4 regions of the Brevibacillus antibioticus genome follow, and region 4 is predicted to be linked to each of the others. Evidence: riboswitches for the same ligand, from Rfam matches in the RefSeq annotation. Region 4 holds a riboswitch; each other region holds the start of a gene.

Region 1 (7,426 bases), 1.4 Mb from region 4:
TTTACGTATTTGGGAGAAATCGCATTCGTAATCCCTGTCGTTCCAGGAGCGACACCGGGCCAATCGTTTACGTATTCAAAGGCACCGGGGTAAAAGCCCTCTCCCGTTCTTGTAGAGATTATCGCACTCACATAACGGTCTTCCCGCTCTGAGTCAACCTGGAACGGCGGCTTGAAATAAAGCTGATTCATGACATTGCGAGGACTGGAGGGAGATTCATTGCCCATATCTTTGGCTGCAATCCTTTTGACCAGCTCGGAGTTGGCGGCTCCTCCACCGGAGCCTGAGAAGCTACTGTAGCACGGAGTGCCAGCTAAATCCTTGGTTCCGCCAAAGCCGTAAGGGGACATGGGGGCGATGAGAATCAGAGAGCGCACTTCCTGCGGGTGATCGATGGCAAACTGCATCACGATCCCACCGCCCAACGACCAGCCGGCAAGATGGACGGGTGTTGGCAAATCCAATGCCCGAATAAACGAATAAAGGTCATCCGACCAGTCTCGCAAACCGCGTGTCGCATCGAGGGGCAATGCTTCACTTGCTCCATAGCCACGCATATCAGGTGCATACACACGGTACTGGTCACATAGAGCCGCAATGGTATCATCCCAGAACAAGTTAGCTGATGCATTACCGTGAATGAGGAGAAGCGGTTCTCCTTCCGGTACACCTGCTGTCAGATAGGAAATGAGCAGTCGATCGGTCTGAATCGTTTTGGTTTCGATTCGTGCATCCATCAATGATGTGCCTCCTTTCGAACTTTTAATATCAGAATATTTCTATTATATATCTATTCGGTTACAAAATGAGAAAAGAAAACAACCGCCCGTGAAAGGCGGTTGCAGGAAGGTTACATATGGAGACCACGCATCTGTTGTTCGATTCTCTCAAAGCCGCCAGATACCTTAACGACTTCGTCTTTTTGCTCAGAAACGAGAACTAGCACTTCTTCCAGGTTCTCTTTGTTCTTGTCGGTAATATCTGCATTGACTTCAACTTTTGCGCCGACTTCCTGAATCATGCTGTGAACATGGATGATGAACTCTTGCAGGTTTTTCGTTTTATCCGCGAAGTTTTGCATGTAGTTGTCCATATTGGTGAACATTTCTTGTACTTCGAGGATACCCTCGCTATTTTTCTCAAAAGAAGTCTGTGACTCAGAAATCATATCGGATACGAGCTTCATTTTTTCGCGAATGGTCATGAGCAGGTTCGAAATCGACTCTGAGGATAGCTTGGAGGATTCAGCCAGCTTCCGTACTTCATCTGCTACGACAGCAAATCCACGGCCGTGTTCACCTGCACGAGACGCTTCAATCGTGGCATTGAGTGCCAGAAGATTGGTTTGTGCAGAAATCTCGGAAATGGTTTGAATGATTTTCCCAATCGATTCGGTTTCTTTATTGAGCTCTTGAATCAGCTGGTTCGTACCTTGGATGTCCTTGATGAATCGTTCAAAATCATTGCCGATGTTGCCAATGCGTTTACCGCTCTCGTTAGTGGCTTCTTTGGTCGATTCTACGTATTCATGCATCTCCGTAACAGAGCGGGTCATATCCTCAACTTGCAGATTCGTCGAGCTCATTTCCCGACGCAGCTCGTCCGTATTGCTGGTCTGGACCGTAAAGGACTCCATAATGTCTTGCAGGGAAGCAACGGTTTCGACAGCGCGAACATTTACACCGTCCGTTACCTTGTTCAAATTCTCTTGATAGTCTTGCATAGAGGTGAGTGATTCATTGATCTGATCCAGAACACGTTGCAACGATTCCTTCGAGGCAATCGCTTCTTGCTTTTGTTGCTCACTTTCCTTTTGCAGCTTGTTATTGAATACAGCATGCATCATGCTCGTGACAGAGACGAAGCAGAAGGTAAGCAGGAAGTACATCAGGTCAAGATTGCTGGTCGAATGGAAAATCAATTCTCTCTGTGTCAGGAAGTAGTAAGAGACAATGCCTAATGTCGATACAATGGTCAAAATATTGATGAGTCGGTCTTGATAAATTCCCATAACTGCTACAAAGAACATAATGGTCATGATATTGATCATATGCGGGTCTAGTCCAACAATGATGAACATGAAGATTCCGATTACAGCGAAGTTGAAAAACTTCATGAAAGGCGCTGCTTTTTCACGGAAGCTCGGGCGATTGGAGATGTAAGTAAAAGGTGCCAGCACGCCATACAAAATACCCAGTACAGTGAGAACGAATGCGTACGGTACGCCTAGAAAGAGGTTTAAGACCTGAACAACCGTAATAATACTTGCGAATACGATTACGACCCAATTGTTTCTTCTTCTCAATAGATCAATGTTATCCATGTTTTACCCACCTACCTCGACTTTTACTTGGTTGGATGACGACGAATTGTACCAGGAATATTTCGAATCGTGCTTATTGTCATAGACATCTTTTAGATGGAAGAGGGTCGGAATAGCATCGGCCCCTTTATAAAAGACGATATCTTTGGTCTGAATCGCCTTTACATGATACTTCTTGTTAATGAACGTAAAAAAAGTCGGATCTGATACACCGATTGCGTGGGTATAACCATGCTTTTCAGCGTAATCTATCATCAAGCAAATTCCTTTTTGCCCTAATTGTCCACGGTATTTCGGCAAAACAGCGAGACTGTCTACCTCCATTACTTTCATATCTTCTGTAACAACATCCTGAAATAGCGATTTCATATAAGCACTTGATTTGGAAAAGGGTATCATTTCAAATGTTCCACCTGCTTCACCATCATCGGCAAGTAGGAGGAATTGTGCGGAGCCTTCTTTTGCGTACTCCATCTCGAAACCCATGCTTGTCCATACTGTTTCTTTGATTTCATGAAATGTAGCTAATTCTTGTACGGTTTCTACTTGTTTGTACATAACTTCTCCACTCCATCATTTTCTCTGATTGAACTGTGTTGTGTATGCTTGACGTCTCAAAAGTTATGCTTTTCCATCTGTTACAAAAATGAAAGTGCTTTCATCCTCCTTTCAAAAAACGAAACACAAAAAAAGGCCGTTCCATCGAAATGGAACAACCGAAGCTACCAACATCAAAAAAATGGTATCAAGATGATGGCAACCCGGCTATCATGGTCAAAGACTGTAGACCCGTGGTTTTGCGTCGCCACCTTTCGATGACTTTGCCTTTGCAGTTTTTAGTATAATTTGTAAATGAGTGTCGAAATTTGAAAGATATAATCATGCAAAATATAAGACATAAGATATATCCTTGTCAAGTTTTGGTAGGGGAAAGAAACTAATTGCTCGTAACGGATAGACGTACAAAGAACCAGTTGTGGTATCAACTGGTTCTTCCTTATAGGCGTTAGGTTAGGGTACGTAGAATGTCTAAAACTTCAGTAGGCTCCATGCGTTTTTTGTAATCGGGATCTAAGTATGCTGATCGGATTACGCCCTGGTTGTCGAGGATATAAGTAGCTGGTATGGGGAGTGTCCAGGAATCGTCGCTATTAAAATGCTTGAGATCGATATCCAATGTTCGGTAGGTATCCTGGAAATGATCAGGTAATCTGAATCTGAGTTTATATTTTTCTGCTACCCGGTTATTGGTATCGCATAGCACGGGAAAGCTCAGTCCGTTTTTCTCTTGCATTGCAAGAGAGTGTGCAGGAGATTGTGGACTAATGGCAAACAATTGGGCACCCAGTGAAGTTATCGTATCGACCTGTTGTTGGTATGCTTGCAGCTCCAAATTGCAGTAGGGACACCATGATCCACGGAAAAATGTCAGGACGACGGGACCTTTTACGACTTCTTCCGACAAGGCAATGGTCTTGCCAATGTGATCGTTCAAGGTGAAATCAGGTGCAATCGAACCAATCGGCAAGCCCTTTGCATGCCAAGAGGTCCGCAGCTCCTCGATTGATCTTGTAAATGCATCTGTTACTTCACGAGTGAGCAAGTCCGCTATTTGTAAGGTTGTAAAATCTAGTTCTTCGCGCAGGCTCTGAAAATGTGGTTTATCCATATGTCGTTCCCCTCTTTTTCGAAAGAATAGTAGAAGCCATAGCTATACGATATCTTTCGTTTGGAGGGAAAGATGTAAACTGGATTACATTTTCTTCAAAATTCTGTCCCGATGAATGGAAATGGATTTAAAGCTTGTTTGAATCAGTTCTTCTCTTGCTAATGCACGTAATGCTACCGTCACAGCTTCCCTGGATGCCCCGACAAAATGGGCGAGCTCTTGATGGGAAAGAGGTAAGTCAATTTTTTGAAACGCCGAACTGTTAGGATTGCCAAATTGATCGGCAAGCTTTACTAACGTGGAAATAATGCGATCTTGTAAAGGGAGAAGGGCAAGATTTTCGGCTGATTGGCTGATCGAAACCATTCTATCGCTAATGAGCTTCATGATCTTCAGCATTAGTTGCGGATGTTCGATTATGTAGCTCTCAAATTTGGCTTTACTCATTTTACAAATGAGGCAGTCTTCGATGGTTTCTATATACATCTCTCGCGTACCTAATGAGAGCAGATCCACTTCTCCAAACACATTGCCTTCTCCGAGGATATCGAATGTGAACTGTCGCCCATCCCGATTCACTTTATATAAACGTACTTTCCCCTGTTTGATGAAGTAGAAGCCCTCTGAAAAAGTTTCTGGTGTTTGGATGCACGTATTTTTGGGGAAAGGTGTTAAGGAGGTTAATTGATCGATTAAGCGCAAACTTTCCTCGGATAATGAATTCAACAAATAAAATTGGGATAAATATGTGATTCGGTTCATCATTTCTGTTCGGTTCGGGTCTTCAGGATGGTTCTTTTCGCTTTGGTGACAATTCTCTTCGTTTCCTTTGTATCCGAGATTCTTAGCCACTTGTCACAAAGCTGCGTCACCCAGTCTGGTTGTGATTTACTCGCATCGTTCAACCAATTCCCTACAGAGTCTTGAACATATTTAGATGCATCTGACATCAATGGCGTGAGCAAAGGCACGCAGCGAGCAGGCTCATTTTTCAATGCGTCAATATGCTTACACCAGACGCCGCGTGGGCGGGTGGCTTCTACCGCAAATCGGCGTATATTCTCGTCAGTATCAAGTACCCATTCGCTCAGGAGTTGAATGGAATGGTTCAGATCATGCACGAGAGAATCCCGAATCGCCATCCATGCAATCTCTCTCACTCCAAAATGATGATCAGCCGCGAACTTTCTTATTTGCCTGAGTTTTTCTTCGACTGATAATGTGTTGTCCAAGCCAATGATATAGGCACTCCAGCAACGCACACTGTCTGACTTGTGAGTGGCCAACGATAGGAAAACAGGAGACGTAGCTATGGGTTCACCCGATTTGTGTAAGATCGCAAGTAGTTCTTGTCCAATCAGACGGATCGCTTTCATTCCGCTCGTAGATCCCGTTTCTTCTAATTGATCAACTAGAGGAGAGACATACGCGCCTAATAGAACATGAGGCAGAACGCTTCGTAACAGATGAATATGATCAACAGCCTGCCATTCAGTCAAATTGACACTTTCTAATTCTCCAGCATGAAGGAGTGCTAATACATTCTCAGGGATGAGCGAGGCTTTACTTGCTCCTTTTCTCGTGTGTACTGAATCAGGCATTTTCAACAACTCCCTTTTCACAGAAATGGTAGACATTCAAAACGGAATGGCTGCAACAAAAGTATACATAAAAATCACCCGTAACAAAAAATTTCCAACCATCCGATAACTAGAAGGAATAGGAGGGGATTTTATGAAGGAAGTAAAAGTGATTGAATTCTACTTTTCCGGAGGCGGTGAAACGATTAGCGTCGAAACGACGGAACCGGAAGAGATCATTCAAATGGTCGCTAATCAAGACGGTGGATGGTTACAGTACGATGATGTTGTCATCAACGTTAGAAATGTTTCGTATATCAAGGTACGTAGTCAGGCGTAAGGATAGGAAAAGGGCGTAAAGCTCCAACACGAAAAAGCTCTCCTTTAATGTGGAGGGCTTTTTCGTATTGGAGGTAGCGTTGCTGGTTATCCTATTAATAGAAGAAAAGGGTGGGTGGCAAGATTGACGCTGGAAGAAGTTATGCAGAAGCTCGAAGCGATGGGGACGGAACAGACGAAAAAAACGTTATTGCGGCATGGGGCGAAAGAGCCTTTGTTTGGCGTGCGAGTCGGCGATATGAAAAAGCTGGTCAAGGAGGTAACGCGTGATCAGCAGCTCGTCCAGGCGCTGTACGATACGGGAAACTACGATGCCATGTACTTGGCCGGATTGACGGTTGACCCGAAGCGCATGACAAAAGAGCGGCTGCAGGCTTGGGTTAAGGAAGCGTCTTGGTACGCGCCCGCCGAATATACGGTTGCAAGTGTAGCCGCTGAGAGCCATTTTGCGATGGAGTTGGCACGGGAATGGATCGAATCAGAGGAACGAGGGAATGTCGGAAAAAAGAAAAAGACGTGCATCTGCTAGTCGGGCATTTTACTCATTCATTTGGCGTATATTTCTAAGGTGCTTTTGTTTACTAAAGTATCGACTATTCCTTGCTAATGTGCTATCATGATACCTTGTTAACGTATTACCACTTTATCAGAGTGAAATATAGAATAGGGCAACGAGGGGGATCATCACGATGAAGAAAATAGCATGGATGTCATTGTTGTTGAGTGCGATGGTTTCATTGGTAGTGGGCTGTTCCAGCGCAAAAACTGGCGCTGACGCGAACAAGCTGATTATTGGAATTGATGATAAGTTTGCACCAATGGGATTCCGGGATGAAAAAAATGAGCTAGTCGGTTTTGATATTGATTATGCGCGTGCAGCTAGCGAAAAAATGGGAAAACAAGTCGAGTTTCAACCAATCGATTGGAGTGCAAAAGAGTCTGAACTAAATAGCGGTCGTATTGACTTGATCTGGAATGGATATACGATTACAGATGTGAGAAAAGAGAAGGTTCTCTTTACCAAGCCTTATCTGAAAAACGCGCAAGTAGTGGTCACGATGGCAAATAGCAACTTGACCAAGCTGTCAGACTTGGCCGGTAAAGCAATTGGTTTGCAAAAGCTGTCTTCGGCAGCTGACGCTGTCAATGCAAGTGACATGAAAAATCAGGTCAAATCCATTACAGAGTATCCTGATAATGTACTGGCTTTGAGTGATATGAAGATTGGCCGCGTGGAAGCAGTTGTCATCGACCAGGTTGTAGCCGATTACTACATGGCAAAAGAACCTGGAGCCTTTAAGGTGATGGAAGAATCACTTGCACCTGAGGAGTATGGAGTGGGCGTCAAAAAAGGGAACGAGGCGTTATTGAACGAACTTCAAAAAGCGTTGGATACCATGAATCAGGATGGAACCGCAGCTAAAATATCGGAAAAATGGTTTGGCGAAAATCGCGTGTTGAAATAAACGGAAGATACGATGGCTTCGCCGAATGATTGGCGAAGCCACGCTTTAT
Region 2 (7,426 bases), 310 kb from region 4:
GGCTAGCCCAATAGGTCAGGTGCTGATTGAGCGTAGCGTAAAAGGCTGGAAAGAAATCGAATACGAGGTCATGCGGGACGCAAATGATACGTGCATCATCGTGTGCAATATGGAAAATTTGGACCCGGTAGGTATTCATACGGGGGACAGTATTGTCGTCGCGCCATCTCAGACGCTGACAGATCGCCAGTACCAAATGCTGCGCAGCGTATCAACGAAAGTGATTCGTTCACTAGGAGTAGTAGGCGGTTGCAATATTCAATTTGCGCTTGATCCGAATTCCGATCGGTACGTGCTGATCGAAGTAAATCCTCGCGTCAGTCGTTCCAGTGCGTTGGCGTCCAAAGCAACAGGTTATCCAATCGCGCGGATCGCTGCCAAGCTCGCATTGGGCTACGGACTGGATGAGGTGCTCAATCCAATCACGGGCTATACGTACGCTAGCTTTGAACCAACGCTGGACTACATCGTTGTCAAAATCCCGCGCTTCCCGTTTGACAAATTCCCGCTGGCAGACCGCAAGCTGGGGACGCAAATGAAAGCGACTGGTGAGGTCATGTCGATCGCCCGCAATCTGGAAGCAGGACTTTTGAAGGCAGTGCGTTCCCTGGAACAAGGCTGCACACATTTGACTCGACCAGAGCTGGCATCTTGGACGCGTGAGGAGCTTGCCCATTCCTTGCAGGAAGCGACAGATATCAGACTGTTTGTTTTTGCCGAGGCGATCCGCAAAGGTTTTACAGAAAGTGAGCTGCACAGTCTGACTGGTGTCGATCCGTTTTTCTTGCGGAGCTTGCGTAAAATCGTGGACTTGGAAGTAGAGCTATCTTGCCACCATAGCAAAACATTGACCCCAGAGCTGTTGTCAGAAGCAAAACGTCGCGGGTTTGCCGATGAAACCATTGCTTCACTGGTGGGTGCCACACCTGACCAAATCAAATCACTTCGTCAAGAATTGGGCATTACGCCTACTTATAAAATCGTGGACACTTGTGCAGCAGAATTTGATGCCCAAACCCCTTACTACTATTCGGATTGGCAAGGAATAGATGAGGTCGAGTCACTGTCTGGCCGCAAAGTTCTGGTACTTGGCTCAGGTCCTATACGCATTGGTCAGGGAATCGAATTTGACTATTGCTCTGTGCATGCAGCCAAAGCACTTCAGGCAAGCGGTATTGCGGCAGTCGTTGTGAACAACAACCCAGAGACGGTCAGCACTGACTATGAAACTGCCGACCATCTTTATTTTGAACCGCTTCACGTAGAAGACGTGCTGCATATCGCAGAACGTGAACAGGTTGAGGGCGTCATGATTCAGTTCGGTGGTCAAACCGCGATTAATCTGGCAGCCAAGCTGGAGCGCGCGGGGCAAAACGTAATGGGTACGTCACTTACAGCCATCGAACGTGCGGAGGACCGCGAGCTGTTCTACGCGATGCTACGCAAGCTGGACATTCCGCATATCCCCGGTAAAGGAGTATCGTCCTTGGAGGATGCGACCGCGATAGCGGAGGAAATCGGCTTCCCTGTTTTGATGCGACCCTCGTACGTCATCGGCGGGCAAGGTATGGTAGTTGTCCACAATATCGACGAGCTGCGAGCTACCATTCAAGACTGGTTGAACCATCCGGACATGAGCATGTTTTTCCCGCTCCTCGTGGATAAATACGTTCCAGGCAAGGAAGCAGAAGTAGATGCGGTATGCGACGGACAATCTGTTATCATCCCAGGGATTTTCCAGCATGTGGAGAGGGCGGGCATCCACTCAGGCGACAGTGTAGCCTTGTTCCCGGCTCCTCATCTGACGGATGACATCAAGCAAAAAATCGCGAGCTATACAGAAGCAATCGCGAGGGAAATGGAAGCGGTCGGGTTAATCAATATCCAGTTCGTCATTGATGGCGAAACGGTTTATGTACTGGAGGTAAATCCTCGTGCTTCACGGACCGTACCGATTACGAGCAAAGTGACTGGCATCCCGATGGTTCAACTGGCGGTTCGCGCACAATTGGGTGAAAAGCTTTTGGATATGGGCTACGGTACAGGGCTTTTGCCAGAGATTCCGTTTGCAGTCGTCAAGGCACCGGTTTTCTCCACGATCAAGCTGAACGGCGTAGACCCGGTACTAGGTCCAGAGATGAAATCGACGGGCGAAGTTCTCGGCTTGGGGCATTCTTTCGAAGAGGCAGCAGGCAAAGCCTTTGCTTTCAAAGACAATTTGTACGGCGACTGGCAAAAAGGTCAGTTGGTCATGATTTCTTTGGCAGATGGAGATAAGCAGGATGGCGTAAGAGAGTTGATTGGGCAAATTCAAGCAGACGGTGCCAATCTGGCGGCGACTCCGGGAACGGCCGAGTGGCTGAAAAACGAAGGAATTGTCGTGAAGCATATCGTGGCAGATGAAGCGGCGTGGATCGAGCTGTTGCAAGAGGAAGAAGCGGCCTTCGCTCTCGTTACTGCGACGAAAGGCAATCGTCAGGGCCGGACAGGATTTGCCCTGCGAAGCCGGATGGTACAACAAGGTGTGCCATTGTTCTTTGCTGTCGATACGTTCGAGTTATACGTGAAGTCTATTATGAAGAAAAGAGGTGGCTCGCATGCAGCCAGTGAAGATATTGGAACACTTTCAAAACTTGCCGTTGCAAAAGCATAAAGGAAAGGACTTCCTACGCGTTGATGAATTCAACGGGGAAGAATTGATGGAGCTGCTCCATCTGTCTGCTCACGTCAAGCAATTGCAAAAGCTGGGACAGCCATTCCAGCCTTTGCAAGGCAAGACGCTGGGGATGATCTTTGACAAGGCTTCGACCCGCACGCGCGTCTCTTTTGAAGTAGGGATGCATCAGTTGGGTGGCCTGGGGATGTTCATGAGCGGAAAAGAGCTGCAGCTCGGACGCGGGGAGCCGATCAGCGACACAGCAAAAGTTCTGTCTCGGTACGTGGATGCCATCATGATTCGCACTTTCTCCCACTCCTATGTAGAAGAGCTTGCTCTGCACGCGTCAATCCCCATTATCAATGGCTTGACCGATCTGTACCATCCTTGTCAGGCTTTGGCTGATCTGCTGACGATCTGGGAGCATAAAGGCAAGCTGAAGGGAGTCAAGCTCGCTTATGTAGGAGACGGCAACAACGTGGCGAACTCACTGGTACTGGGCGCAGCTCTGCTAGGCCTTGATGTGCGGGTGGCGACTCCAGCAGGCTACGAAATGGATGCCACTATTGTCGCAAAAGCTAGAGGGTACGCGAAACAAAGCGGTGGAAGCATGATGGTGACCACTGATCCGATAGAGGCTGTCATGGGGGCAGATGCTGTATACACGGACGTTTGGACTAGTATGGGTTTTGAGGAAGAAAATGAGGTGCGTTTGAAAGCTTTTGCTGACTATCAAGTGAACGAAAAATTAGTAGCAGCGGCAGATCGTAATTATCTCTTCTTGCACTGCTTGCCAGCACATCGTGGGGAAGAAGTGACAAGCGGGGTCATCGACGGATCGCGCTCTGTCATTTTTGATCAGGCTGAAAATAGATTGCACGCACAAAAGGCGATTTTGGCGGCGCTGGTATGAACATAGTTCTAGTTAAATGGAACTATTTGTAATTAAATCGAATAGACTATGAATCTATGATTGCCGAATTTTGTCATTTATGTGTAAAATAAAGGTAGGAAAGAAGCGAAGAAGTACGGACTGTATCTGGTCGCTTGGTCCGTATGGAGCCAGTAGCGAATCCAACTTTTTCCGTAATGGAAAAGGAAAGGGGAGCAGGGGCTGTACTTGGTCGCTTGGCCTCTGCATCACGGACAGTAGCGAAGCCAGCTTTCTCCACTATGCCTGAAGGGGGGAAAAGAAAATGAAAAAATGGTTCGCGGCAATTATGATGGTGGTAGCAATCGTAGCAGCTACTTCTGCAAACTACAACATTGGGTAATATTGGATACGAATAAAACACCGCTTGTAACAAGAGTGGTGTTTTTCTCTAATATTTTGGGGGAATACCTTTATGCTACTTGATGTGATTGGTTTATCGTTTGTAATTGCTCTATTAAGAGGAGGAAGGATTAAAGAGTTTCCGAAGTTTCATAAACTCTCTCTGCTCTTTATTAGTATAGCCCTACAAGCTCTTTCAGCGCTCTATCCCCCGGCAGGAGGGATATTCGTATCAATCTCTTATGTATTCATACTAGCCTTTCTATTGTTCAATCGCCAATCTGAGGATATACGTATCTTCATGATGGGCTGGTTTTTGAATTCATTGGCTATTTGGACAAACAATGGAAGAATGCCGATTGATTTGGAACAAGCGAAAAAGCTGCCTTACGATCTTACTCCGGTTATCAATGGGACGAATTTTAAACACAGTATTTTGACTGAGAGTACAAATTTGCCGTTTTTAACAGATGTCATCTACATGCCTTCCATTATTCCAAGGGTAATCAGCATAGGCGATATTTTTATTATGCTAGGTGCGTTTTTATTAGTACAACGCTTAATGAATAAGCCAATCTCACTATTACAACTTCGAGAAGGAAAAAACTATGCAACGAAAAGTTGAGTTTGGATCAACAATGAAAAAAATAGTGGTGACTTGGATTTTTCCACTAGCGGCGTTAGTGATTTTTTATGATTCGTTGTCTGATTGGGAGCCAAGAGAGCATTGGGGAGTTTTGTTTGCGTATACATTACTCACCATCTTTTCTACGTTCGCTCCTATACGGACGTTGAACACCATATTGACACTAAACAATGCAGTTATTTTTTCTGGTATTCTCCTCTTTGGGGCCTGGGTAGGTGTTTGGTCGGCCGTTGTTGAAACGTTGATACTGGCGTTTCTAATCAGGGCCAACCCGATAAAGGCTTTGGCAAATATTGGACAGCTGGTGCTAACGATTTGGTTTGTCGATCTCTTCAAAAACTCTATAGGCAATGTACCAGCTTCCACGATGATAACGGATCTACTTTTAGCTGTATCGTATTGGTTTATTAATATAATCCTATGTGGTTTAGGGATTTCTTACTTTTTTAAGACGAACTGGTTTACAACCGTTCAGAAAATGGCAAAAGGAACAACGCTCACATACCTTTTGCTCATGGTAATGGTGGGAATCGGATCTCGGCTGTTTGAGACATATGGATTATACACATTAGTTCCCATGATGGCTGCTTTTATCACGATGAGTTTTGTATTCCATCAATATTACGATAGTATGAATAAGCTCCAACAAAAAGTGGAAGAAGTCAAAACATTCAACCATAAGTTTTTGACTGCCATGGCGGCTTCTATTGATGCGCGTGATCGTTACACGAGTGGTCATTCCCAACGAGTGGCTCACTGGGGAAGAGAAATTGCCAAGGATATTGGTTTGTCTGCTACAAAAGTGGAAGAAATTTATGTTGGCGGTCTTTTGCACGACATTGGAAAAATCGGCATCGAAGACGAAATTCTCAATAAAAAAGGAAAGCTGACCCCGGAAGAGTATGACAAGATCAAGCAGCACACGGTCATTGGCTACGAAATTATTTTGCAAGCAGGGATGTTCAATGAATTGCTTCCTGCGATCCGTTCCCATCATGAACGAATAGATGGAAGGGGATATCCGGATGGTTTAGCCGGGGATGAGATTCCACTGATGGCGAGAATTTTAGCCATTTCAGACGCTTTTGATGCGATGGTCGCGGACAGGCCATATCGAAAAGGTTTGCCTGTGGAGGAAGCGCTTCAAGAAATCAGAAGGGGCTCTGGTACCCAATTTGATCCGATATTGGCGGAGCATTTTATCAGAATCGTTCAGCGACTGCCGTACGAAGAGTTGCAAAGCATTATCGGTATAGAGTCCATCCCACAAAAACAGTTACAGGAGGCAATAAGATGAGGTGCCCCTTGTAACTGTTTTTATTCGTTTACGACCAGATGCGGACGAGCTCTCTGGTTTCTAAATGGCAGGTAAGCTTGAATACATCTGGATTGCTTAATTTCTCCCAATCGTGAAAGCCAAAGCGGTCATCCATTGATTTCATGAGCAAGGCCAGCAGGCATCCGTGGCTAACAAGGACGATATCTTTATGCTCGTCTGCCAAAATCTCAGTGAGCAACGAATTTGCCCGGTTGATAGCAGTGAGACTGGATTCGCCTCCTTCGAGTTCAAGCGTCAGGTCATCGAACGTATCGCGTAATCGCTCGAACCAATCCTCACGTGGTACTCCGCTAAGGACGCGCTCGATCAAACGCGTGTCTTCTTCAACCACGATGCCACGCTCCTGTGCAAGAGGCCGGATGGTAGCAATCGCTCGATGATACGGACTCGAAATGATTCGATCAATGGGGGAGGCTGTGAAGAAGGTGGCAAGCTCCCGAGCTTGCACTTCTCCCTTTTCCGTAAGCAGGGCTTCGGGTTCTTGGCCAGCAGCCTGACAATGACGTACCAAATAAATTGTTTTCATAATCCCTCCAGCGGAACTTCTTCTCTGTAATTCCTCCTTTCACTCATTCTCTATCTTGGACAAGTTTCCCTTTCAACCTTGCAACCTTGCAACATTTATGCATAAACGGATGATGAGTATGCATAAAAGCAAGATGCGCTTTATGCGAGAAATGTATAACCTCTTATGCATCCCTGTTTTTGTCTGCGAATTCACAAAAAATATACAAGAAAAATAGTTGTATTTTTATTAGTTCGTTTGTATAATTACTCGCATGAGAGAAACTTCGAAACGGGGAGAGAGAATGATGGCAAAAGATAAAATTGTGTTGGCCTATTCAGGCGGTTTAGATACATCGGTAGCAATTAAATGGCTGCAAGATACGTATAACTACGATGTCATTGCAGTTGCATTGGATGTAGGGGAAGGGAAAGACCTCGATTTCGTACAGAAAAAAGCATTGCAGGTAGGGGCGTTGAAATCAATCGTAGTGGATGCAAAGGATGCATTCGCAGAGGAATTCGTATTGCCAGCTCTGAAGGCAAACGCCATGTACGAAGGCAAATATCCATTGGTGTCTGCACTGTCGCGTTACCTGATTTCGCGCGTGCTGGTTGAAATCGCAGAAAAAGAAGGTGCGGTAGCTGTCGCACACGGTTGCACAGGAAAAGGAAACGACCAGGTACGTTTCGATGTTTCCTTTACAGCGCTGAACCCGGATATCCAAATCGTGGCGCCGGTGCGGGAATGGGGCTGGACGCGTGACGAAGAGATCGAATATGCGAAAAAGAACAATATCCCGATCCCAATCGATCTGGACAATCCATATAGCATCGACCAAAACCTCTGGGGCAGAAGCTGTGAGTGTGGTGTTCTGGAAGATCCATGGGCAGCTCCTCCAGAAGGTGCATACGATCTGACGAAGTCGATCATGGATGCTCCAGACGAGGCAGAAGAAATCGAAATCACGTTCGTACAAGGGAAGCCAATCGCATTGAACGGCGAAG
Region 3 (7,426 bases), 4.8 Mb from region 4:
ATCGAATACAGGTATTGCGATCGAAAATAGTGTTTTCCTCCCATGGGATTTGGGTAATAGATAGGAAGATAGAACCCTTTCTTGTGAAAGTACCATAGTACAGGGTGTGAGGAGAACCAGTGATGACGACGGATACGTGCTTGAAATGCGGCAGTCCGATGGGCCGGGGAGAGTACAGTTGCCAGGTTTGCGGAGAAAACGAAATACAAGACTACCAGATGATTCGCAATTACGTGAGAAGCTATCCGAATTCGAATGCGATGCAAATTGCCAATGCCACAGGGATATCTGTTTCAAAAATATTACGTTATATAAGAAATGGCTCGTTGACGGTAGTAGACAGTCCGCCCCGCAGAGGGCGATCATAAGAAAAAGAGAAAAGCCCACAAGCAGTCACGAATGGCCTTGTGAGCTTTTTTATTTTTGATGCTAATCTACAACCAGCGTAATCCTTTTGGATAATGATTTTTGAGTTGCCCCTCAGATTGCTTGCCCCAACCGATGGAGAATCCATCTACTGTAACCAGCGTCCAGCCACTTGCACCATCACGCGTGAGCGCTTCTCCTTTTAAGTACCGCAACAGTTCAGGATCGTCCGCGCCATACGACGCGACACGGGCTGCCTCCGCAGAAGAGAGAGAGTGTGCCAAGGCGTGCGCAGGTTCAAATCTGTTCTTTTTAACGGTTCCTAGGTGTAGACCGACGCGCGTGACCTTGAGCTTGTCCCAGTCGAGCTCGGGAGCAGGTGAGTAGTAAAGCTGCTCGCCAAATAAAAGAAAAGCAGATTCATCATCGAATGGATTGGAGAGCGCCGGGAGTGCTTCGTCCGCGAACGTACGCCAGACTGCCAGGGCTTCTTTTCGACCTGCTGGAGCCGATTTTGCCGCACGCTTTTCTTTACGCTTCCCGGAAGGTTCATGAACGTCAGCGGTCTTGCTCTTTTGCAGCTTGGCGAGATAATGCCCTTCTCCTTGTAGACGATGCGGCCACAATCTGGCTGTCTGGGCGAGCTGCTCGTTTTGCGGCGATGCCCACTCGGGTTGACCAGTAGAAAAGCAATCTGCATGTGGTAGCGAGACGATCTCAAATTCTTTGTGACGGCCGAGGAAGTTAACCAGTGACTGCTCATTTTCCAACGGAGCAAATGTGCAGGTGGAGTAGACCAACGTCCCGCCTGGCTTCAGCATAGCAGCGGCCGCCTCGAGAATATCACCTTGCATGACATGGCACTCCGTTACTTTTGCAGGGCTCCAGTCTTCGATTGCTTCGGGAAGCTTGCGAAACATTCCTTCGCCAGAGCATGGAGCGTCTACTAAGATTCGGTCAAAAAACAGGGGAAATCGCTCCTGTAAGCGTTCTGGCGTTTCGTTGGTCACGACGGCATTGGTCACGCCGCAGCGCTCCAGATTTTCTGACAAGGCTTTTGCCCGAACAGGATGGATTTCGTTTGCCACAAGCATTCCTTGTCCACGCAAAAACGCTGCAAGCTGCGTCGATTTCCCCCCTGGTGCTGCACACAGGTCGAGGATTCGCTCACCAGGTTGTGCACCGAGTGCTTCGGCAGCGGACATCGCGCTTGGCTCCTGCAAATAGTACAGGCCAGCGGAGTGAAAAGGATGCTTGCCGGGACGATCTGGCTCTTTGTAGCGAAAACCGTTTACGCACCAAGGGACTGCTTCTACAGCAAACGGCGAGATTTTCAAAAAATCGTCACGACCCACCTTCAACGGATTGACCCGCAAGCCATGTGTCACAGGCTGATCATATGAGGAAACGAATGCCTCATAATCGTGTCCGAGCAAGGTTTGCATGCGCTCGGTAAATGGTGTTGGTAATTTTTTTGTCATAACAGCCTCCGATGTCAGTTTTTGGCCCCATGTGAAAGGAAAAGATAGAATCATGGCGAATCATAGAGAATGAGGTGAGAGCATTATGGAAGGATCCCGTGCAAAACGCTACCGCTCCCGGCGGAGGAATGACTCGGAAGTAAGCCGGTTTTGGATCATGGGGTTGCTGTTCTCACTGCTGGTGCTCGCTTTTGAATTCTTTATCGAAATACCCGCCGACGCAGATTGGCTGGTCGATATGGAGATGGCTTTGTTTTCTGCCAGCTTTACATTGCTTGCCTTCTATCTGCTCGGACTTACCTTTGCCTTTTCACGCCACCAAAAGGCAGGGAAGATCAATCACCAAATCATCATCTATGTATGGTTGGGTGCGATCTTGTTTCACTTGTTCCTGCTCATCAGCAATTTGTCCAATCAGCATGTGTACAAGGCAGGGATCATTCTATTTTTAGGACCATTGTTTTTAACTGTCTACCATTTTATCACGTACTTGGCAGCTTTGCGCGAGGAGCGTGAGGAGCAGGAGGCAGCTACGACAGCTACGCTTGAGCGTACGGCCTACCAGATGATTCTGGAGGGCGGGCGTGTATACAGCGAGTTGAGTCGCCTGAAAACAGAATATCCAGAAGTGGAGCAAATGCTTCGCGCCAACGATTTTCACGATAAACTGGAGCGCTATGCTTTGGAAATGCAGCAGTATTTGCAGGTGAAGCATTTTGAGCGTAAAGACGTGGAGCTCTTGGAGGGTCACTATTATTTCTTGGAAAACTTGCTGAGCTTGGCGAAACAACATCCGGGAATAATCGAGTCCCGCGTATATAGCCGCCGAAGTGACAATTGATGGGTACAAAGGAGAGGGAAGCGGATGTTTTGGAAAAAAGACAAAGCCCTAGCAGAAAAAGAGACAGCAGCGACGACAGCCACAACCACAAAGACAGGACAGCAAGACGCTTGGAAGCATGAGCTTCGCGGTCTTTACGAACAGATGGGCGCGATCCTCACTTCGAACCAAGCGATGAACGCCGAATCTGATCAAATGGTGCGATTGGTGATGAGGATGAAGGGTGTCGTAGATAATATCCAGGCCATTAACGAGCGGGATGATGAATCTGCGAGCCAGTTGTCGGTTCGAGGAGAGCGCCTGACAGACATCTGTAAACAATCCGTAGCGCGTGCAGATGAAGGCAAGAAGGCTATGACGGACGTTGTAGAAGTCATGAGCCTGCTCGACAAAGAATCGGTCCATACATCCAAGTCCATGAGCCGCTTGGAAGAGCGCTCTTCAGAAATTACGAGTATCGTCAAGGTGATCAGCGACATTGCGAATCAGACCAACCTTCTCGCGTTGAATGCAGCGATAGAAGCGGCACGTGCCGGTGAACAAGGCCGCGGTTTTGCTGTCGTAGCGGATGAAGTACGGAAGCTGGCCGAGATGACAGCGAACTCGACCAAGACGATTGCAGAATTGATTGGCAAGATTCAGGAAGAAACAAAAGAAGCATTGTCCAACAGTGAAAAAAGCAGCAGTGCGATCAAAAATGGACTTTCCATCAGCAAGGATGCTGCGGGGAAGACAGATCAGATCGTGAACGCTTTCCAGGCACTGAACGTCGAAGTGTCGGGTGTGATGGAAATTATCGCGCATCAAAAGCGATTTGCTGACGATGTGTCCCAGCAGGTAAGTGATGCAAAGGGCTTGCTGGATGAGCTGAATGAAGGAATGACCAAGCACGTGAGGGACGCCAACGCGGTAGAGCAAATGCTCGCGACGAGCGTAAAGGATGTCAAAAAGTTATTGTGATCATAAGGTAAACGAATCAGGAGTCCGTATCCAAGCGATGCGGACTTTTTGGTATTTCTCCACTTTTTCACCAAAATTCTACATATTTCGGTTTGACTATTAAGAATAACGTACTATAATCGAAGTAAGATTCTCCATATACTTCCTTTTTTCGACAAAATCCTATCAGCATTCGCTATGAATGGGCAAACCCATTGAAAAGTGGGGACGCAAAGCCACGGGCCTAATGTACACGTTACGATGGCAGCCGGGTTGCCAACGAGCAGTGTATTTTACTGTTTTAGTTTTACGGCTCCTTTCATGCGAAAGGGGCCTATTTATTTTACAAAAGGGAGAGGTTGTAGCATGTCAATCCTTCAAACACTGGACAAGCAGTATATCAATGGGGAGTGGCGCGACGGACTGGGCGCGAAGACATTGCAAGATATCAACCCTTACAACGGGGAAGTCATCGCAGAGTTTAAAATGGCAAATCTGGAGGATATCGACGCGGCTTACAAGGCGGCAGCCAACGCGAAAAAAGAGTGGGATGAAGTGAATGCTTATACCAAATCCCGAATGTTGGAGCGTGCTGTTCGCTATATCGAAGAGCATGAAGAAGAAATCATTCAGATCATCATTCGTGAACTAGGTGGAACCCGACTGAAGGCATTTTTTGAGATCGGGCTTGTGAAGGATATTATTCGTGAGGCGGCTACGTTCCCGGTACGCATGGAAGGAAAAATTCTCCCTTCTCCCGTAGACGGAAAGGAAAATCGCTTGTATCGGATTCCCGCAGGAGTTGTCGGCGTCATCAGTCCGTTCAACTTCCCGTTCTATCTGTCGATGAAGTCCGTAGCTCCAGCTCTTGGCGCGGGCAACGGTGTCGTCCTCAAACCGCATGAGCACACGCCAATCACGGGTGGGACTCTCATCGCGAAAATTTTTGAAGAAGTAGGTCTGCCCAAAGGCTTGATCAACGTCGTTGTAACGGATATTGCTGAAATTGGTGATGGTTTTGTCTCCCACCCCATTCCACGCATCCTTTCGTTTACAGGCTCGAGCCAAGTAGGAAGTCATATCGCGCAAGTGGCAGCGAAGCATTTCAAGAAGGCGATTTTGGAGCTAGGCGGCAATAGTGCCCTGATTGTTTTGGAGGATGCGGATCTTACGTATGCCGTCAATGCAGCAGTATTCAGCCGCTTTACCCACCAAGGTCAGATTTGCATGTCGGCTAACCGGGTTCTGGTTCACCAAGATGTTTACGATAAATTCCTCGATCTGTATGTGGAAAAAGTATCTGGACTCAAGGTAGGCGACCCAAATGATCCAGACACGGTAATCGGTCCACTCATCAATCAACGGCAAGTCGCCAACCTGATGGCAACGATCGATGAAGCGATTCGCGAAGGAGCCGTTCCTGCACTGAAAGGGGAAGTAAAAGGAAACGTGGTCGAGCCGATTGTTTTGACAGGTGTGACCACAGACATGTCCATTGCATCCAAAGAACTGTTTGGTCCGGCTGTTTGCATCATGTCGTTTGCTTCCGAGGAAGAAGCGATTCGCATGGCGAACGAGACACCATTTGGATTGTCCGGGGCGATTCATACCCGCGATCTGGAGAGAGGTGCCCAGATGGCCAAGCGCATTGAGACGGGCATGATTCATATCAACGATGGAACGATCAATGACGAGCCAATTGTGGCGTTCGGCGGTGAAAAGCATTCCGGATTGGGACGCTTAAATGGTCAATGGAGCCTAGAAGAGTTTACTACGCTAAAATGGATTTCGGTTCAGCACAAAAAGCGCCAATTTCCGTACTAATGCCATCAAAATATAGAGGTGAAGAGGGTTATGAACGGATACGAAGAATGGAACGAAACAGAAGCTTCCGAAAAGGGGCAAAACGCAGAACTGCTCGAGGCTTTCATCAAGGTTGCCCCCTATTTAAATGATTTGCTCACCGATGACATTACCATTGGGGTCTACGACACGGAAAAGCTATTGCGCAATGTGCCTGCTCAAACATTTGCACTGCAAGTAAAGCCCGGTGATCCACTCCAGGAAGGAGATGTGATCACCAACGCGATTCGAAGAAACACCAAGCAGGCGATGATGGTCCCCAAGGAATTATTTGGTTTTCCTCTCGTCGCACGAGCGATCCCCCTGCATGATCACACGGGAAAAGTCATCGGTGGTGTCGGCATTGGCTCGAGTATGGAGCGAGCCAATGAGCTGTATGAAATTGCCGCAAATCTCTCGAGTGTTGTCGAGCAGGTCAGTGCCACCACACAAGAGATGGCGTTGCAGATCGGGAATTTGAACGAGCAAATGAAGGGGATCTCAGAGCAAGCCAATGATGTGAGCCACAGTACGACTGAGATCGAGCAAATTACACTCGCCGTGAAAAAAATCGCTGATCAAAGTAACATTTTGGGACTGAATGCGAGTATTGAGGCTGCGCGAGTAGGAGATGCAGGGCGTGGGTTCGCTGTCGTCGCGCATGAGGTTCGCAATATGGCGACGGATTCAAGGGCGAATGCAGACAAAATTAAGCAAACTACGGATTCCATCCGGGTTTTGATATCCCTCCTGCAAAATTCGATTGAATTGATCAATCAAACCATGGAGAGTCAGGCAGCCGCTACGGAGGAAATTTCTGCGACGATGGTCGAAGTGAGCGGCAATACGCAAAAGCTGGCAGGGCTTGCCCAAGAAGTGTTTGAAATAAAGTAAGCCCATACATGTAACAAAAATCCCCTCTTAGGAGTCTTACTCTTGAGAGGGGATTTTTTCCTTTAGTTCTTTTATGTGGTAGGTAGTGGTTGCTCCAGCATATAGCGATACACCGGGACTTCATCGCTCTTTTCAACGGGCAAGAAGCTAAACGTGACGTAGCTGTCCACGGATTCCGGTTCCAGGGCCAATACAATGAAGCTCGCATTTGGCTGGGCCATGCTGAACACGTAACTACCCGCAGGAAAGGTTTTCGTTGTTTCTGTTACATTTGCAGTCACTTAGTTGGTGAAATGCCCATTCTCGTAAATCGTATTCACCTTGTTTTCCAAAATGGTGTAGCTTTCTACTGCTATCGTTGTCTCTTTTGATAGCTTGATTATTGAAACACCGAGCAATTCCAGCTTGGCTGCAATGTCATGGTAGCCAGGAGGCATGAGATAGGCAGTGGATCGCTCGCGCTCGAGTACAGGATAGGCATCCGTGGAGCTTACCTTGTTGTCGTTTGCTTTTTTGCCTTTTTCCGTGATTTCTGCGTGTGCCTGGGTCACGGCGGACTTGATTACTTTGGCGTTGGCCGCTGTTGATTGGATGACAGCAGCGTGAGTCAAGGCCTGACTGTATACACGTCGTTCAAAATCGGCGCGTCCAATACCGATGCGCGTGTTTCCACCAAAAACGTCAACGTGTTTTTCAATCCCAAGGCATTGCGACCGATTCTTGTCTCTGTGCAGCCTTCTGTTGCGGTCACTTTTCCGTCCTTGCCTTTTGCCAGCGTATAGGAAGCGTGATGAGAAAGTTGCTCCTTGTCGAGTACTTTTTGAACATCTGCCAAGAGCAGCTGGAGGGGATGTTCAGGTTTTTCGCTGAGGAGACAGAACATCGTAGGAAGAGATCGCGTCCTTTTCTCCAACATCGCGAAGCTGGCTGGAAGAGACGCCGTATCCGTGGGCGTCAAGCACCACATCAGGTTGATAGGCATCGATGGCTTGGTGGACAGCTTGTACCTCTGGATATTCTACCTTCATGTAGTCACGGTTGGCATCCAGCTCTGTCGCGATGT
Region 4 (7,426 bases):
GGCCAAGAGGTTTGAACAAAACGCGCCTCTACCCCTAGACTTTTTGCGAATTCCTTCATCGCATCGATGTCGTAGCCTTCAAATTCGTTCGTCTTTGGATTCAGATATGTAAACGGTTTGTAGTCCCCTGGAGTACCTACGAGGATGTAGCCTCTCGCAATGATTTCGTCCAAACGAGACTCAAACTTCTTCGCTTGCGGTTTTTTAGCAGCTTCAGCAGCTACCGTTGGGACAGGCTTAACCGCTGTTGCGGCAAAAGCACCTGTTCCTGATGTCATGAGCATAGTTGCAGCGAGTGTGCTCGCCAAGATTGTTTTTGTAAATTTTTTCATCTGGTTTCTCCTCCTGTTGTTCGGTAATGAATTTAGTTAGTAGAAACAAACTCCATCATCCCTTTATGGCATCCCCCCTTTCAAAGAAGAGGACTTACAATCTGCTGAGCTGCCTCTTACACAGTAAACCTGCGGATTCCTTGCTGTAATTCTTCTGCCACTGTGTTCAAATGCTCGACAGACTGTCCAATTTCCTGGATGGCTTGAAGTTGCTCTTCGGTTGCCTTTGCCACTGTTTGCGCGTCGAGTGAAGCATGTTTTGCAATGGTATGCATTTCATCTACAGAAGCACTCACCTGTTGGGAGCCTGCTGACATTTGCTCAGATGCTGCGGATACTTCCAAAATGTGCGCGGCAACGTTCCGGGAAGACTCCAAAATATTCCCAAAGATTTCGCGAACCTCTTCGACCAGTTGAATACCTTGCTGTGCGTTTTGGTTGCCCTCGGTCATAACTTCTACCGCGTGATGAGTATCCTGCTGGATTTCCCCGATCAGCATCGCGATTTTGGATGCGGATTCCTCGGATTGGTTCGCCAGTTTTTTCACTTCACCTGCAACTACAGCAAACCCACGTCCATGCTCGCCCGCGCGTGCTGCCTCAATCGAAGCGTTCAAGGCAAGCAAATTGATTTGCGAAGTCAACTGACTGATTGTATCGAGAATGCCTTCGATTTCTTTGGAGCGATTGTTGAGCTGCTCGATGGCTACTGTCGCCTTCGATGTTCCCTCGCCAATGCTTCCCATCTGGAGAACTGCCTGCTCTACCACAGCAGTCCCTTGCTCAGCCTGCTCTGTTGCTATTTGGGCAGCCTCTGAAACATGTGCAGACGTCTCCGCGATTTTCACGATGCCTGCTGCCATGTCAGTCATCGATAATGCAACTTCCTGCGAGCTGGCTGCCTGCGCCTCTGCTCCCTCAGAAATCTGCGCAATAGACAAGCCAATTTGGTTGATGTTTTCCGTCGCTTGTTTTATGCCTTCTGATACTTCCTGACTAAAACGCTGTACTTGATCAGACGACAGCGATACGTCTTCGATCAAATTTTTCAAGTGCGATACTGTCTGGTTAAAGTCACGGGACAGAACTGCGATTTCGTCTTTTCCGTCAACCGTTACGGTCTCTTTCAAGTTCCCCTTCGCCACTACATTTACTGCGTGATTCAGACGCTCAATTGGTTTTACCATGCGTACAGCCAAGAAATAGATGAGGACAACCCCAAGCGCCAATACGATGAGGGAAATAACCGTCAATCGGACTAACAGTTGATCGACAGGTGCATGCAGCTCCGCTACGGGCGCAGTGATGTATATCCCCCAGTTCAAATTGGTTGGCGCATAGGAAGCAAATCGCTCTGTATTCTCGTATTTATATTGGGCGATTCCATGATTCCCTTGCTTGATATCTTCAAAGGCAGTCTGAAGCTCAAGAATACCCATGTCGAGAATCGATTCCTTCAGAATGAACTCGCTATTCGGATGATAAATAAATGTTCCTGTTTTGCTTACTAAAAAGGCGTAACCTAATTCGCCGAATTTCTCTTCAGACACCTTTTTTTGGATCTCATTGATTGGAATCGTAGAACCGATGTAACCGTATTGACGATTGTCCTTCATCAATGGAACGACCAGTGTCACGATGTTATTCCCTGTCCGCTTCGAAATGACTGGCTCAGAGACAACGACCTTCCCTTCCCCTTTGCTAGCTTCCTTAATATGCGGACGATCCGAGATGTCGGTCACTTCACCCTTGAAATTGATCACTTTCTTACCGCTTAAATCATGCGAAAAGAAGAACGTCTCAAACTCGGGGTTTTTCTTTTGGGCTTCTTGAATGATTTTCAGGTCGTGCTCGACATTTTGATCTGCCGACATCAACCCTCCTATCGCTCTTACAATCTCAATTTTCTCTTGAAAGAAACCATCGATACGAATCGAGAGATTGCTAGCTGATAGCTCAGCTTCTTTGTCGAGACTGTTTGCCAAAAGATTAGAAGCACTCCAATAGCTTGCACCGCAAACCGTACCCAAACTTATAACCAACAGCAGGCACAAAATGATAATTAGCTTATTCTTCAAACTATTTTTCATACCGAATCCCTTCTCCCTTCTCTTTTTTCAACAAAAAAAAGACTGCCCACCGACAGCCCATTATGACTACGGTTTGGCAACCCGGCTGTCCTAGCTGCGAAAGCCTTTGACTTTCGACCTTAGACCCGTGGCTTTGCGTCCCTGCCTTTCAGCAGGTTTGCCTTTGTCATTCCTTGTTGTTTTTTCAATGAAAATCCTCTTTTTTTCAAACTCACCTTTCTATTCCCATAACCTTTCGATAATAAACCTCAAAATGGAAAAAAGCTGACAACCTTTTACAGTTGTCAACTTTTCGTCAAACTTTTTGATTAGCTTAATCCGATCACTTGCCCATCCTCGTCGACATACAACGATTCCGCCGCCGGCTTTTTCGGGAGGCCTGGCATGGTAACCAAGCTTCCGGTCAGTGCCACGATAAAACCAGCTCCTGCTGATATGCGCACTTCACTCACTTGAATCGTGAAGTCAACAGGTGCCCCCAACAGATCAGCACGGTCCGTAAAGGAGTACGGTGTTTTCGCCATGCACACAGGCAGATGGGACATTCCCATTTCTTCGACCTTCTGCATCGTTTTTAATGCAAGCGGCGAAAACACAACCCCTGATCCACGGTATACTTCTTTCACGACTGTCTCAATTTTGTCTTTGATGCTGAGGTCTTCCTCATACAAGAATCGGAAGGATGAAGGCTGCTCTGCTGCACGAATCACTTTTTCAGCCAGCTCGACACCGCCTGCTCCTCCTTCTGCCCACACTTTCGAGAGCGCCGCTTCGGCTCCAGCCGCTTGGCACAGCGCAATGACAGCATCGACCTCTGCCTGCGTATCCGTCGCAAAATGATTGATAGCCACCACTGCTGGCACACCGAACTTCTGGAGGTTTTCCAGATGGCGCTTGACGTTTTCGAAGCCTTTTTCCAGAGCAGACAAGTTCTCCACTGCCAGGTCAGGTACTTTTACCCCGCCGTTGTATTTCAACGAGCGAACCGTAATGACCACGACAGCAGCCGATGGAGTCAGACCTGCTTTTCTGCACTTGATGTCAAAAAACTTCTCTGCTCCCAGATCCGCACCAAATCCCGCCTCTGTTACGACGTAATCCGCCAGCTTCAAGGCCATCTTGGTTCCGATCACGCTGCTGCACCCATGCGCGATATTGGCAAAAGGTCCGCCGTGAATGATGACCGGAGTTCCCTCGATTGTCTGTACGAGATTGGGCTTGATCGCTTCCTTCAGAAGAACGCACATCGCATCGACCGCGTTGATTTCTTCTGCCCGTACAGGCTGATCATTGAAATCGTAGCCAATAATGATATGGTTCAACCGCTCGCGCAAGTCTGCCAGATTCTCACTCAAGCACAAGATCGCCATGATTTCGGACGCTGTCGTAATCATGAAGCCATCCTCTCGCGTCATCCCATTGCCTTCACCCAGACCAACCACGATGTTTCGCAGTGCGCGGTCGTTCATGTCCATGGCTCGCTTCCAGACGATTTTCTTTGGATTCAGCCCACGCGGATTGCCATGGAAAATATGATTGTCGATCATCGCTGCCAACAAGTTATGTGCAGCTGTAATCGCATGAATGTCCCCTGTAAAATGCAGGTTAATTTCATCAGCCGGGAGAATTTGTGCTTGGCCGCTTCCCGTTGCGCCTCCTTTGATCCCCATGCAAGGGCCCAAGGACGGCTCGCGAAGCGCAGCCATTGTTTTCTTCCCTAGATGATTCAATGATTGTGACAGACCAATCGTCGTGAGCGTCTTGCCTGCTCCCGCCGGATTGGGGTTCATTGCTGTAACAAGAATCAGTTTGCCATCAGGACGATTCTTCACTTGCTCCCATAGTTCATCTGATAGTTTGGCTTTATATTTTCCGTATAGCTCCAAATGCTGTTCTTCGATACCTGCACTCTTGGCAATTTCAACAATAGACTTCATTTTTGCCTCCCTGCCACACCAGAATGTAATGCACCAGTTACCAATCTTCTACATTCTGCATAATCATCCTTTCTCCTCTCCTCTTCGACACATTACGCAAAAGAAAAAGCCCACATTCCGACAAACGTTCAGAATGCATAGCGTATCAGGTTGTCAGATCCAATGAAAAATCCGGAAACCATTTTATGGAATTCAACGTCATACAGTTAATGACAGGCTAGCCGCTAGGATGTCCTGAAAAATGGGGGATGAATTTGAAAAAGCTTATAACTCTTTTGATCATTTTAGGTGTACTAACTGGATGCGAAGCCAACGAAACGAATTTGAATGAATTGCCGAAAGAACAATCCCAAGCGGAGAGTGTCTCCCCGTTATTATTAGAATCTTTATCTAAATCACTGAATAAGCAAAAGCAGGACATCAAAATGGAGGATTTATTTAATAGCGAAGAACTCACATTAGATATAGACAATATTCCTCTTGAACAAAGAGATGCACCCATTGATTTAGCTGTCCTATCTAAAATGAAAAACCTTAAAACGCTATCTTTGAATAGAATCAATGTTAAAGATTATCTATTTCTAAAGGATTTGAGTGAACTTGAATATCTTTCAATCACTGGTTTTCAGGAAGCTCAGCTACCTATTTTAAATAACAGTAAACTAATAAGCCTCTCACTGAATGAGGGAGATTTATCCGATTTGAAAATGCTTGAGAATAGTAAATCTCTTCAGCACTTAACCATTCGAAATAATAAAATAACTGCTTTATCATCGATTAAACTACCCCATCTCACTTTCTTAGATGTATCAAATAATCCTATTGACTCGATGGATTTTGTAAAAGAACTACCGAATTTGGAACGTTTACAAATGATGAATGCTCCCATCACAGACATTACATCTATTCAGTCTGTAACTAAATTAAATTATTTAGATATAAGAGGCACAAAGGTAACTTCTATAAAACCGTTACTCAGTCTTGATGAATTATCAATTCTGCTAGTTGATCGAAAAAGCATTAGCGACTTAGCTTTGTTGAAAAAAGACATTAAAGTCGCTGAAAATGGAAATGAAATTAATGATGGAAATTAGGTTAAAAAAGAGGCTGCCAACTTCCACGACAGCCTCAATCCCTCTTAGACAAAGAGTTTTCTTTATTTCGTGTAATAGTTGTAGTGAAGCTCTCCGTTGGAAATCTTCCGTGTTCTATACTGTAGTCGCCATGCGATCCTTCTTAAAATTCTCCTACACTCTTCTATCAGTAATTCATCTTTCATAATTTTCACCGTCCCAACATACTAGGTAAATAAACCAGGAAAAAGGCAACCGCTTTTCCATGAAAATTACATTTTTAATTGCGTTCTAGAAAACCAAGGAACGATAGTACGCTTGGTCTGATTTTTTGGATTTGTGTTATAGAAACTATAACTACTCCAATATATGGATTATATAAAATAGTGGTAAATTTGACGTATGATAGTTATGTGTTTGGATTGATCTTAACTTCAATACCATAGGTGGAATCATTGGAGGTTTAGAAATGAAAAAGAGATTAGTTCTGAGCCTGTTTATCCTAATGGCTTTAGGAATGGTAGCTTGTTCTAATGACAGTACCGTAAAAACATCTCAAGCTGAGATTGAAAAGTTACAAGCTGAGATAGCCCAATTAAAAAACACAAATAAAGAACTTGAAGCCTCTTTGGTTAAGGAAAAACAAAAAAACGAAACTAACGCTCAAATCTACCAAATTCGAGATATCGTTGATCTACAGACAAGAGAAATGTTTCGAGCCATGATGAAAGGTGAGACCGAAAAAGTTAAACAGTTCATTTCCAGAGAAGCTGCTGTAGAAGGAAAGCAATTTGTTTATAAAGCGAATAACGAGGTTATAAGTATTCCGTTCGTAACCGAAGGAAGCACTTTTCGTCAAAGGTCATTCGATATATATAAGGATGGACGCTTTATTACAAATTACGAAGTTTGGATAAACGATGAGACGTACTCTGGAACGCTCGAACTAATGTTCACAAAAGAAGATAACAAATGGAAACTGAGTAGCATGCAAGGGGATAGATAAATAATTTTTTTGTGTGGTTGTATTTGCTCTCCTTTATTGATGAAAGCGACAATGACACTCAAATTCATAGTCGCTTAATACATCAACAAATGGGAGGAAGGTTTTATGAGTCTTGATGGATTGAAGTTTTTGGTCGACCCAGGTCATGGCGGTTCAGACGTTGGTGCAATCGGCACTTTGAATGGCGAAGATGTTTACGAGAAAGACTTAGCCCTGTTGTTTGCACAGGCTGTTGCTGAGACTCTCGAAGATTTCGGCGCAACAGTTTACTTGACGCGGCACGATGATAGCAAGGTATCAATTGATGATCGCTGGAAACCGTTCTCAAGACAAAGGCTTTGCGCAAACCATTCAGCGAGAAGTGGTCAATTCCCTTGGCACACGAGACAGGGGCGTACTTAAAGATTCGGATACACCACGTGGATCACTAGGTGCTCTCCGTTTTCCTTCTGGCGGTAACTACCCACGAGCACCGATTGAGGTTGAGTTCATTACTAATGAATCAGCCTTGGAAGACCTCGGACCAACGTTGGATGAAGCGGCTGAAGACTTTGCTCGCGGTGTCCGCCGTGCAATGCTTGATTATTTCCAATAAAAGCAGCCGTTACTGTTTAAATCAGCATTTTTAATTTTGTTCCGAATGAAAAATCCTCAAGGTGCTTTTCCATTCTTCCGGACGTACCCCAGGAAACAGAGGCTCACCAAACGGTATCGGAACCATTTCAGGAGACCTTTTTATGGAAATATGCGTCTTATATTTGTCTTCATAATCACGCGTTTAGTGAACTACCCACCACTTAGCTATCGCTTGAAGTGGGGGCTTCTAGGGTAATCGCACCTACTGGTACGAAATTGACCTAGCTATCGAGCCTGAACCATGCTCTATTTATTTGATTACGCTAATAGTCGTAATCCTTCATTCTTGATATTGATTGAAGCATTCCAGTCTCTATCTGCCACAAAACCGCAATCGCAATGGAATGTACGC

Evidence for each region. Region 4 has a riboswitch for cyclic di-GMP ahead of E8L90_RS24875 (methyl-accepting chemotaxis protein). Riboswitches for the same ligand answer to the same signal wherever they lie in the genome.
Region 1: linked by a shared signal. The riboswitch ahead of E8L90_RS17400 (GNAT family N-acetyltransferase) and the one ahead of E8L90_RS24875 (methyl-accepting chemotaxis protein) in region 4 are both predicted to bind cyclic di-GMP.
Region 2: linked by a shared signal. The riboswitch ahead of E8L90_RS26305 (DUF5317 domain-containing protein) and the one ahead of E8L90_RS24875 (methyl-accepting chemotaxis protein) in region 4 are both predicted to bind cyclic di-GMP.
Region 3: linked by a shared signal. The riboswitch ahead of yfmT (benzaldehyde dehydrogenase) and the one ahead of E8L90_RS24875 (methyl-accepting chemotaxis protein) in region 4 are both predicted to bind cyclic di-GMP.

The regions. Positions count from the first base shown of each region.
Region 1 covers NZ_SZNK01000001.1:3,698,549-3,705,974, reverse strand. Annotated here, with positions in the region: gene E8L90_RS17410 (alpha/beta fold hydrolase) at 1-737, opposite strand, end outside; gene E8L90_RS17405 (methyl-accepting chemotaxis protein) at 851-2,323, opposite strand; gene E8L90_RS17400 (GNAT family N-acetyltransferase) at 2,327-2,881, opposite strand; cyclic di-GMP riboswitch class I at 3,076-3,159, opposite strand; gene E8L90_RS17395 (peroxiredoxin-like family protein) at 3,330-3,992, opposite strand; gene E8L90_RS17390 (Crp/Fnr family transcriptional regulator) at 4,077-4,754, opposite strand; gene E8L90_RS17385 (DNA alkylation repair protein) at 4,754-5,593, opposite strand; gene E8L90_RS17380 (hypothetical protein) at 5,727-5,912, shown strand; partial or broken gene E8L90_RS17375 (DNA alkylation repair protein) at 6,036-6,398, shown strand; gene E8L90_RS17370 (amino acid ABC transporter substrate-binding protein) at 6,601-7,377, shown strand.
Region 2 covers NZ_SZNK01000001.1:5,447,638-5,455,063, forward strand. Annotated here, with positions in the region: gene carB (carbamoyl-phosphate synthase (glutamine-hydrolyzing) large subunit) at 1-2,653, shown strand, start outside; gene argF (ornithine carbamoyltransferase) at 2,598-3,569, shown strand; cyclic di-GMP riboswitch class II at 3,662-3,743, shown strand; gene E8L90_RS26305 (DUF5317 domain-containing protein) at 4,003-4,554, shown strand; gene E8L90_RS26310 (HD-GYP domain-containing protein) at 4,538-5,872, shown strand; gene E8L90_RS26315 (histidine phosphatase family protein) at 5,901-6,440, opposite strand; gene E8L90_RS26320 (argininosuccinate synthase) at 6,727-7,426, shown strand, end outside.
Region 3 covers NZ_SZNK01000001.1:313,892-321,317, forward strand. Annotated here, with positions in the region: gene E8L90_RS01440 (hypothetical protein) at 123-368, shown strand; gene E8L90_RS01445 (RsmF rRNA methyltransferase first C-terminal domain-containing protein) at 435-1,847, opposite strand; gene E8L90_RS01450 (hypothetical protein) at 1,933-2,688, shown strand; gene E8L90_RS01455 (methyl-accepting chemotaxis protein) at 2,713-3,648, shown strand; cyclic di-GMP riboswitch class I at 3,823-3,908, shown strand; gene yfmT (benzaldehyde dehydrogenase) at 3,994-5,451, shown strand; gene E8L90_RS01465 (methyl-accepting chemotaxis protein) at 5,482-6,363, shown strand; gene E8L90_RS30540 (hypothetical protein) at 6,435-6,584, opposite strand; gene E8L90_RS30545 (hypothetical protein) at 6,645-6,974, opposite strand; gene E8L90_RS30550 (M14 family metallopeptidase) at 6,971-7,246, opposite strand; gene E8L90_RS30555 (M14 family metallopeptidase) at 7,218-7,391, opposite strand.
Region 4 covers NZ_SZNK01000001.1:5,136,155-5,143,580, reverse strand. Annotated here, with positions in the region: gene E8L90_RS24880 (transporter substrate-binding domain-containing protein) at 1-332, opposite strand, end outside; gene E8L90_RS24875 (methyl-accepting chemotaxis protein) at 449-2,422, opposite strand; cyclic di-GMP riboswitch class I at 2,495-2,594, opposite strand; gene E8L90_RS24870 (formate--tetrahydrofolate ligase) at 2,731-4,359, opposite strand; gene E8L90_RS24865 (leucine-rich repeat domain-containing protein) at 4,614-5,453, shown strand; gene E8L90_RS24855 (hypothetical protein) at 5,902-6,438, shown strand; gene E8L90_RS31450 (N-acetylmuramoyl-L-alanine amidase family protein) at 6,544-6,840, shown strand; gene E8L90_RS24845 (N-acetylmuramoyl-L-alanine amidase) at 6,722-7,033, shown strand; gene E8L90_RS24840 (RNA-guided endonuclease TnpB family protein) at 7,333-7,426, opposite strand, start outside.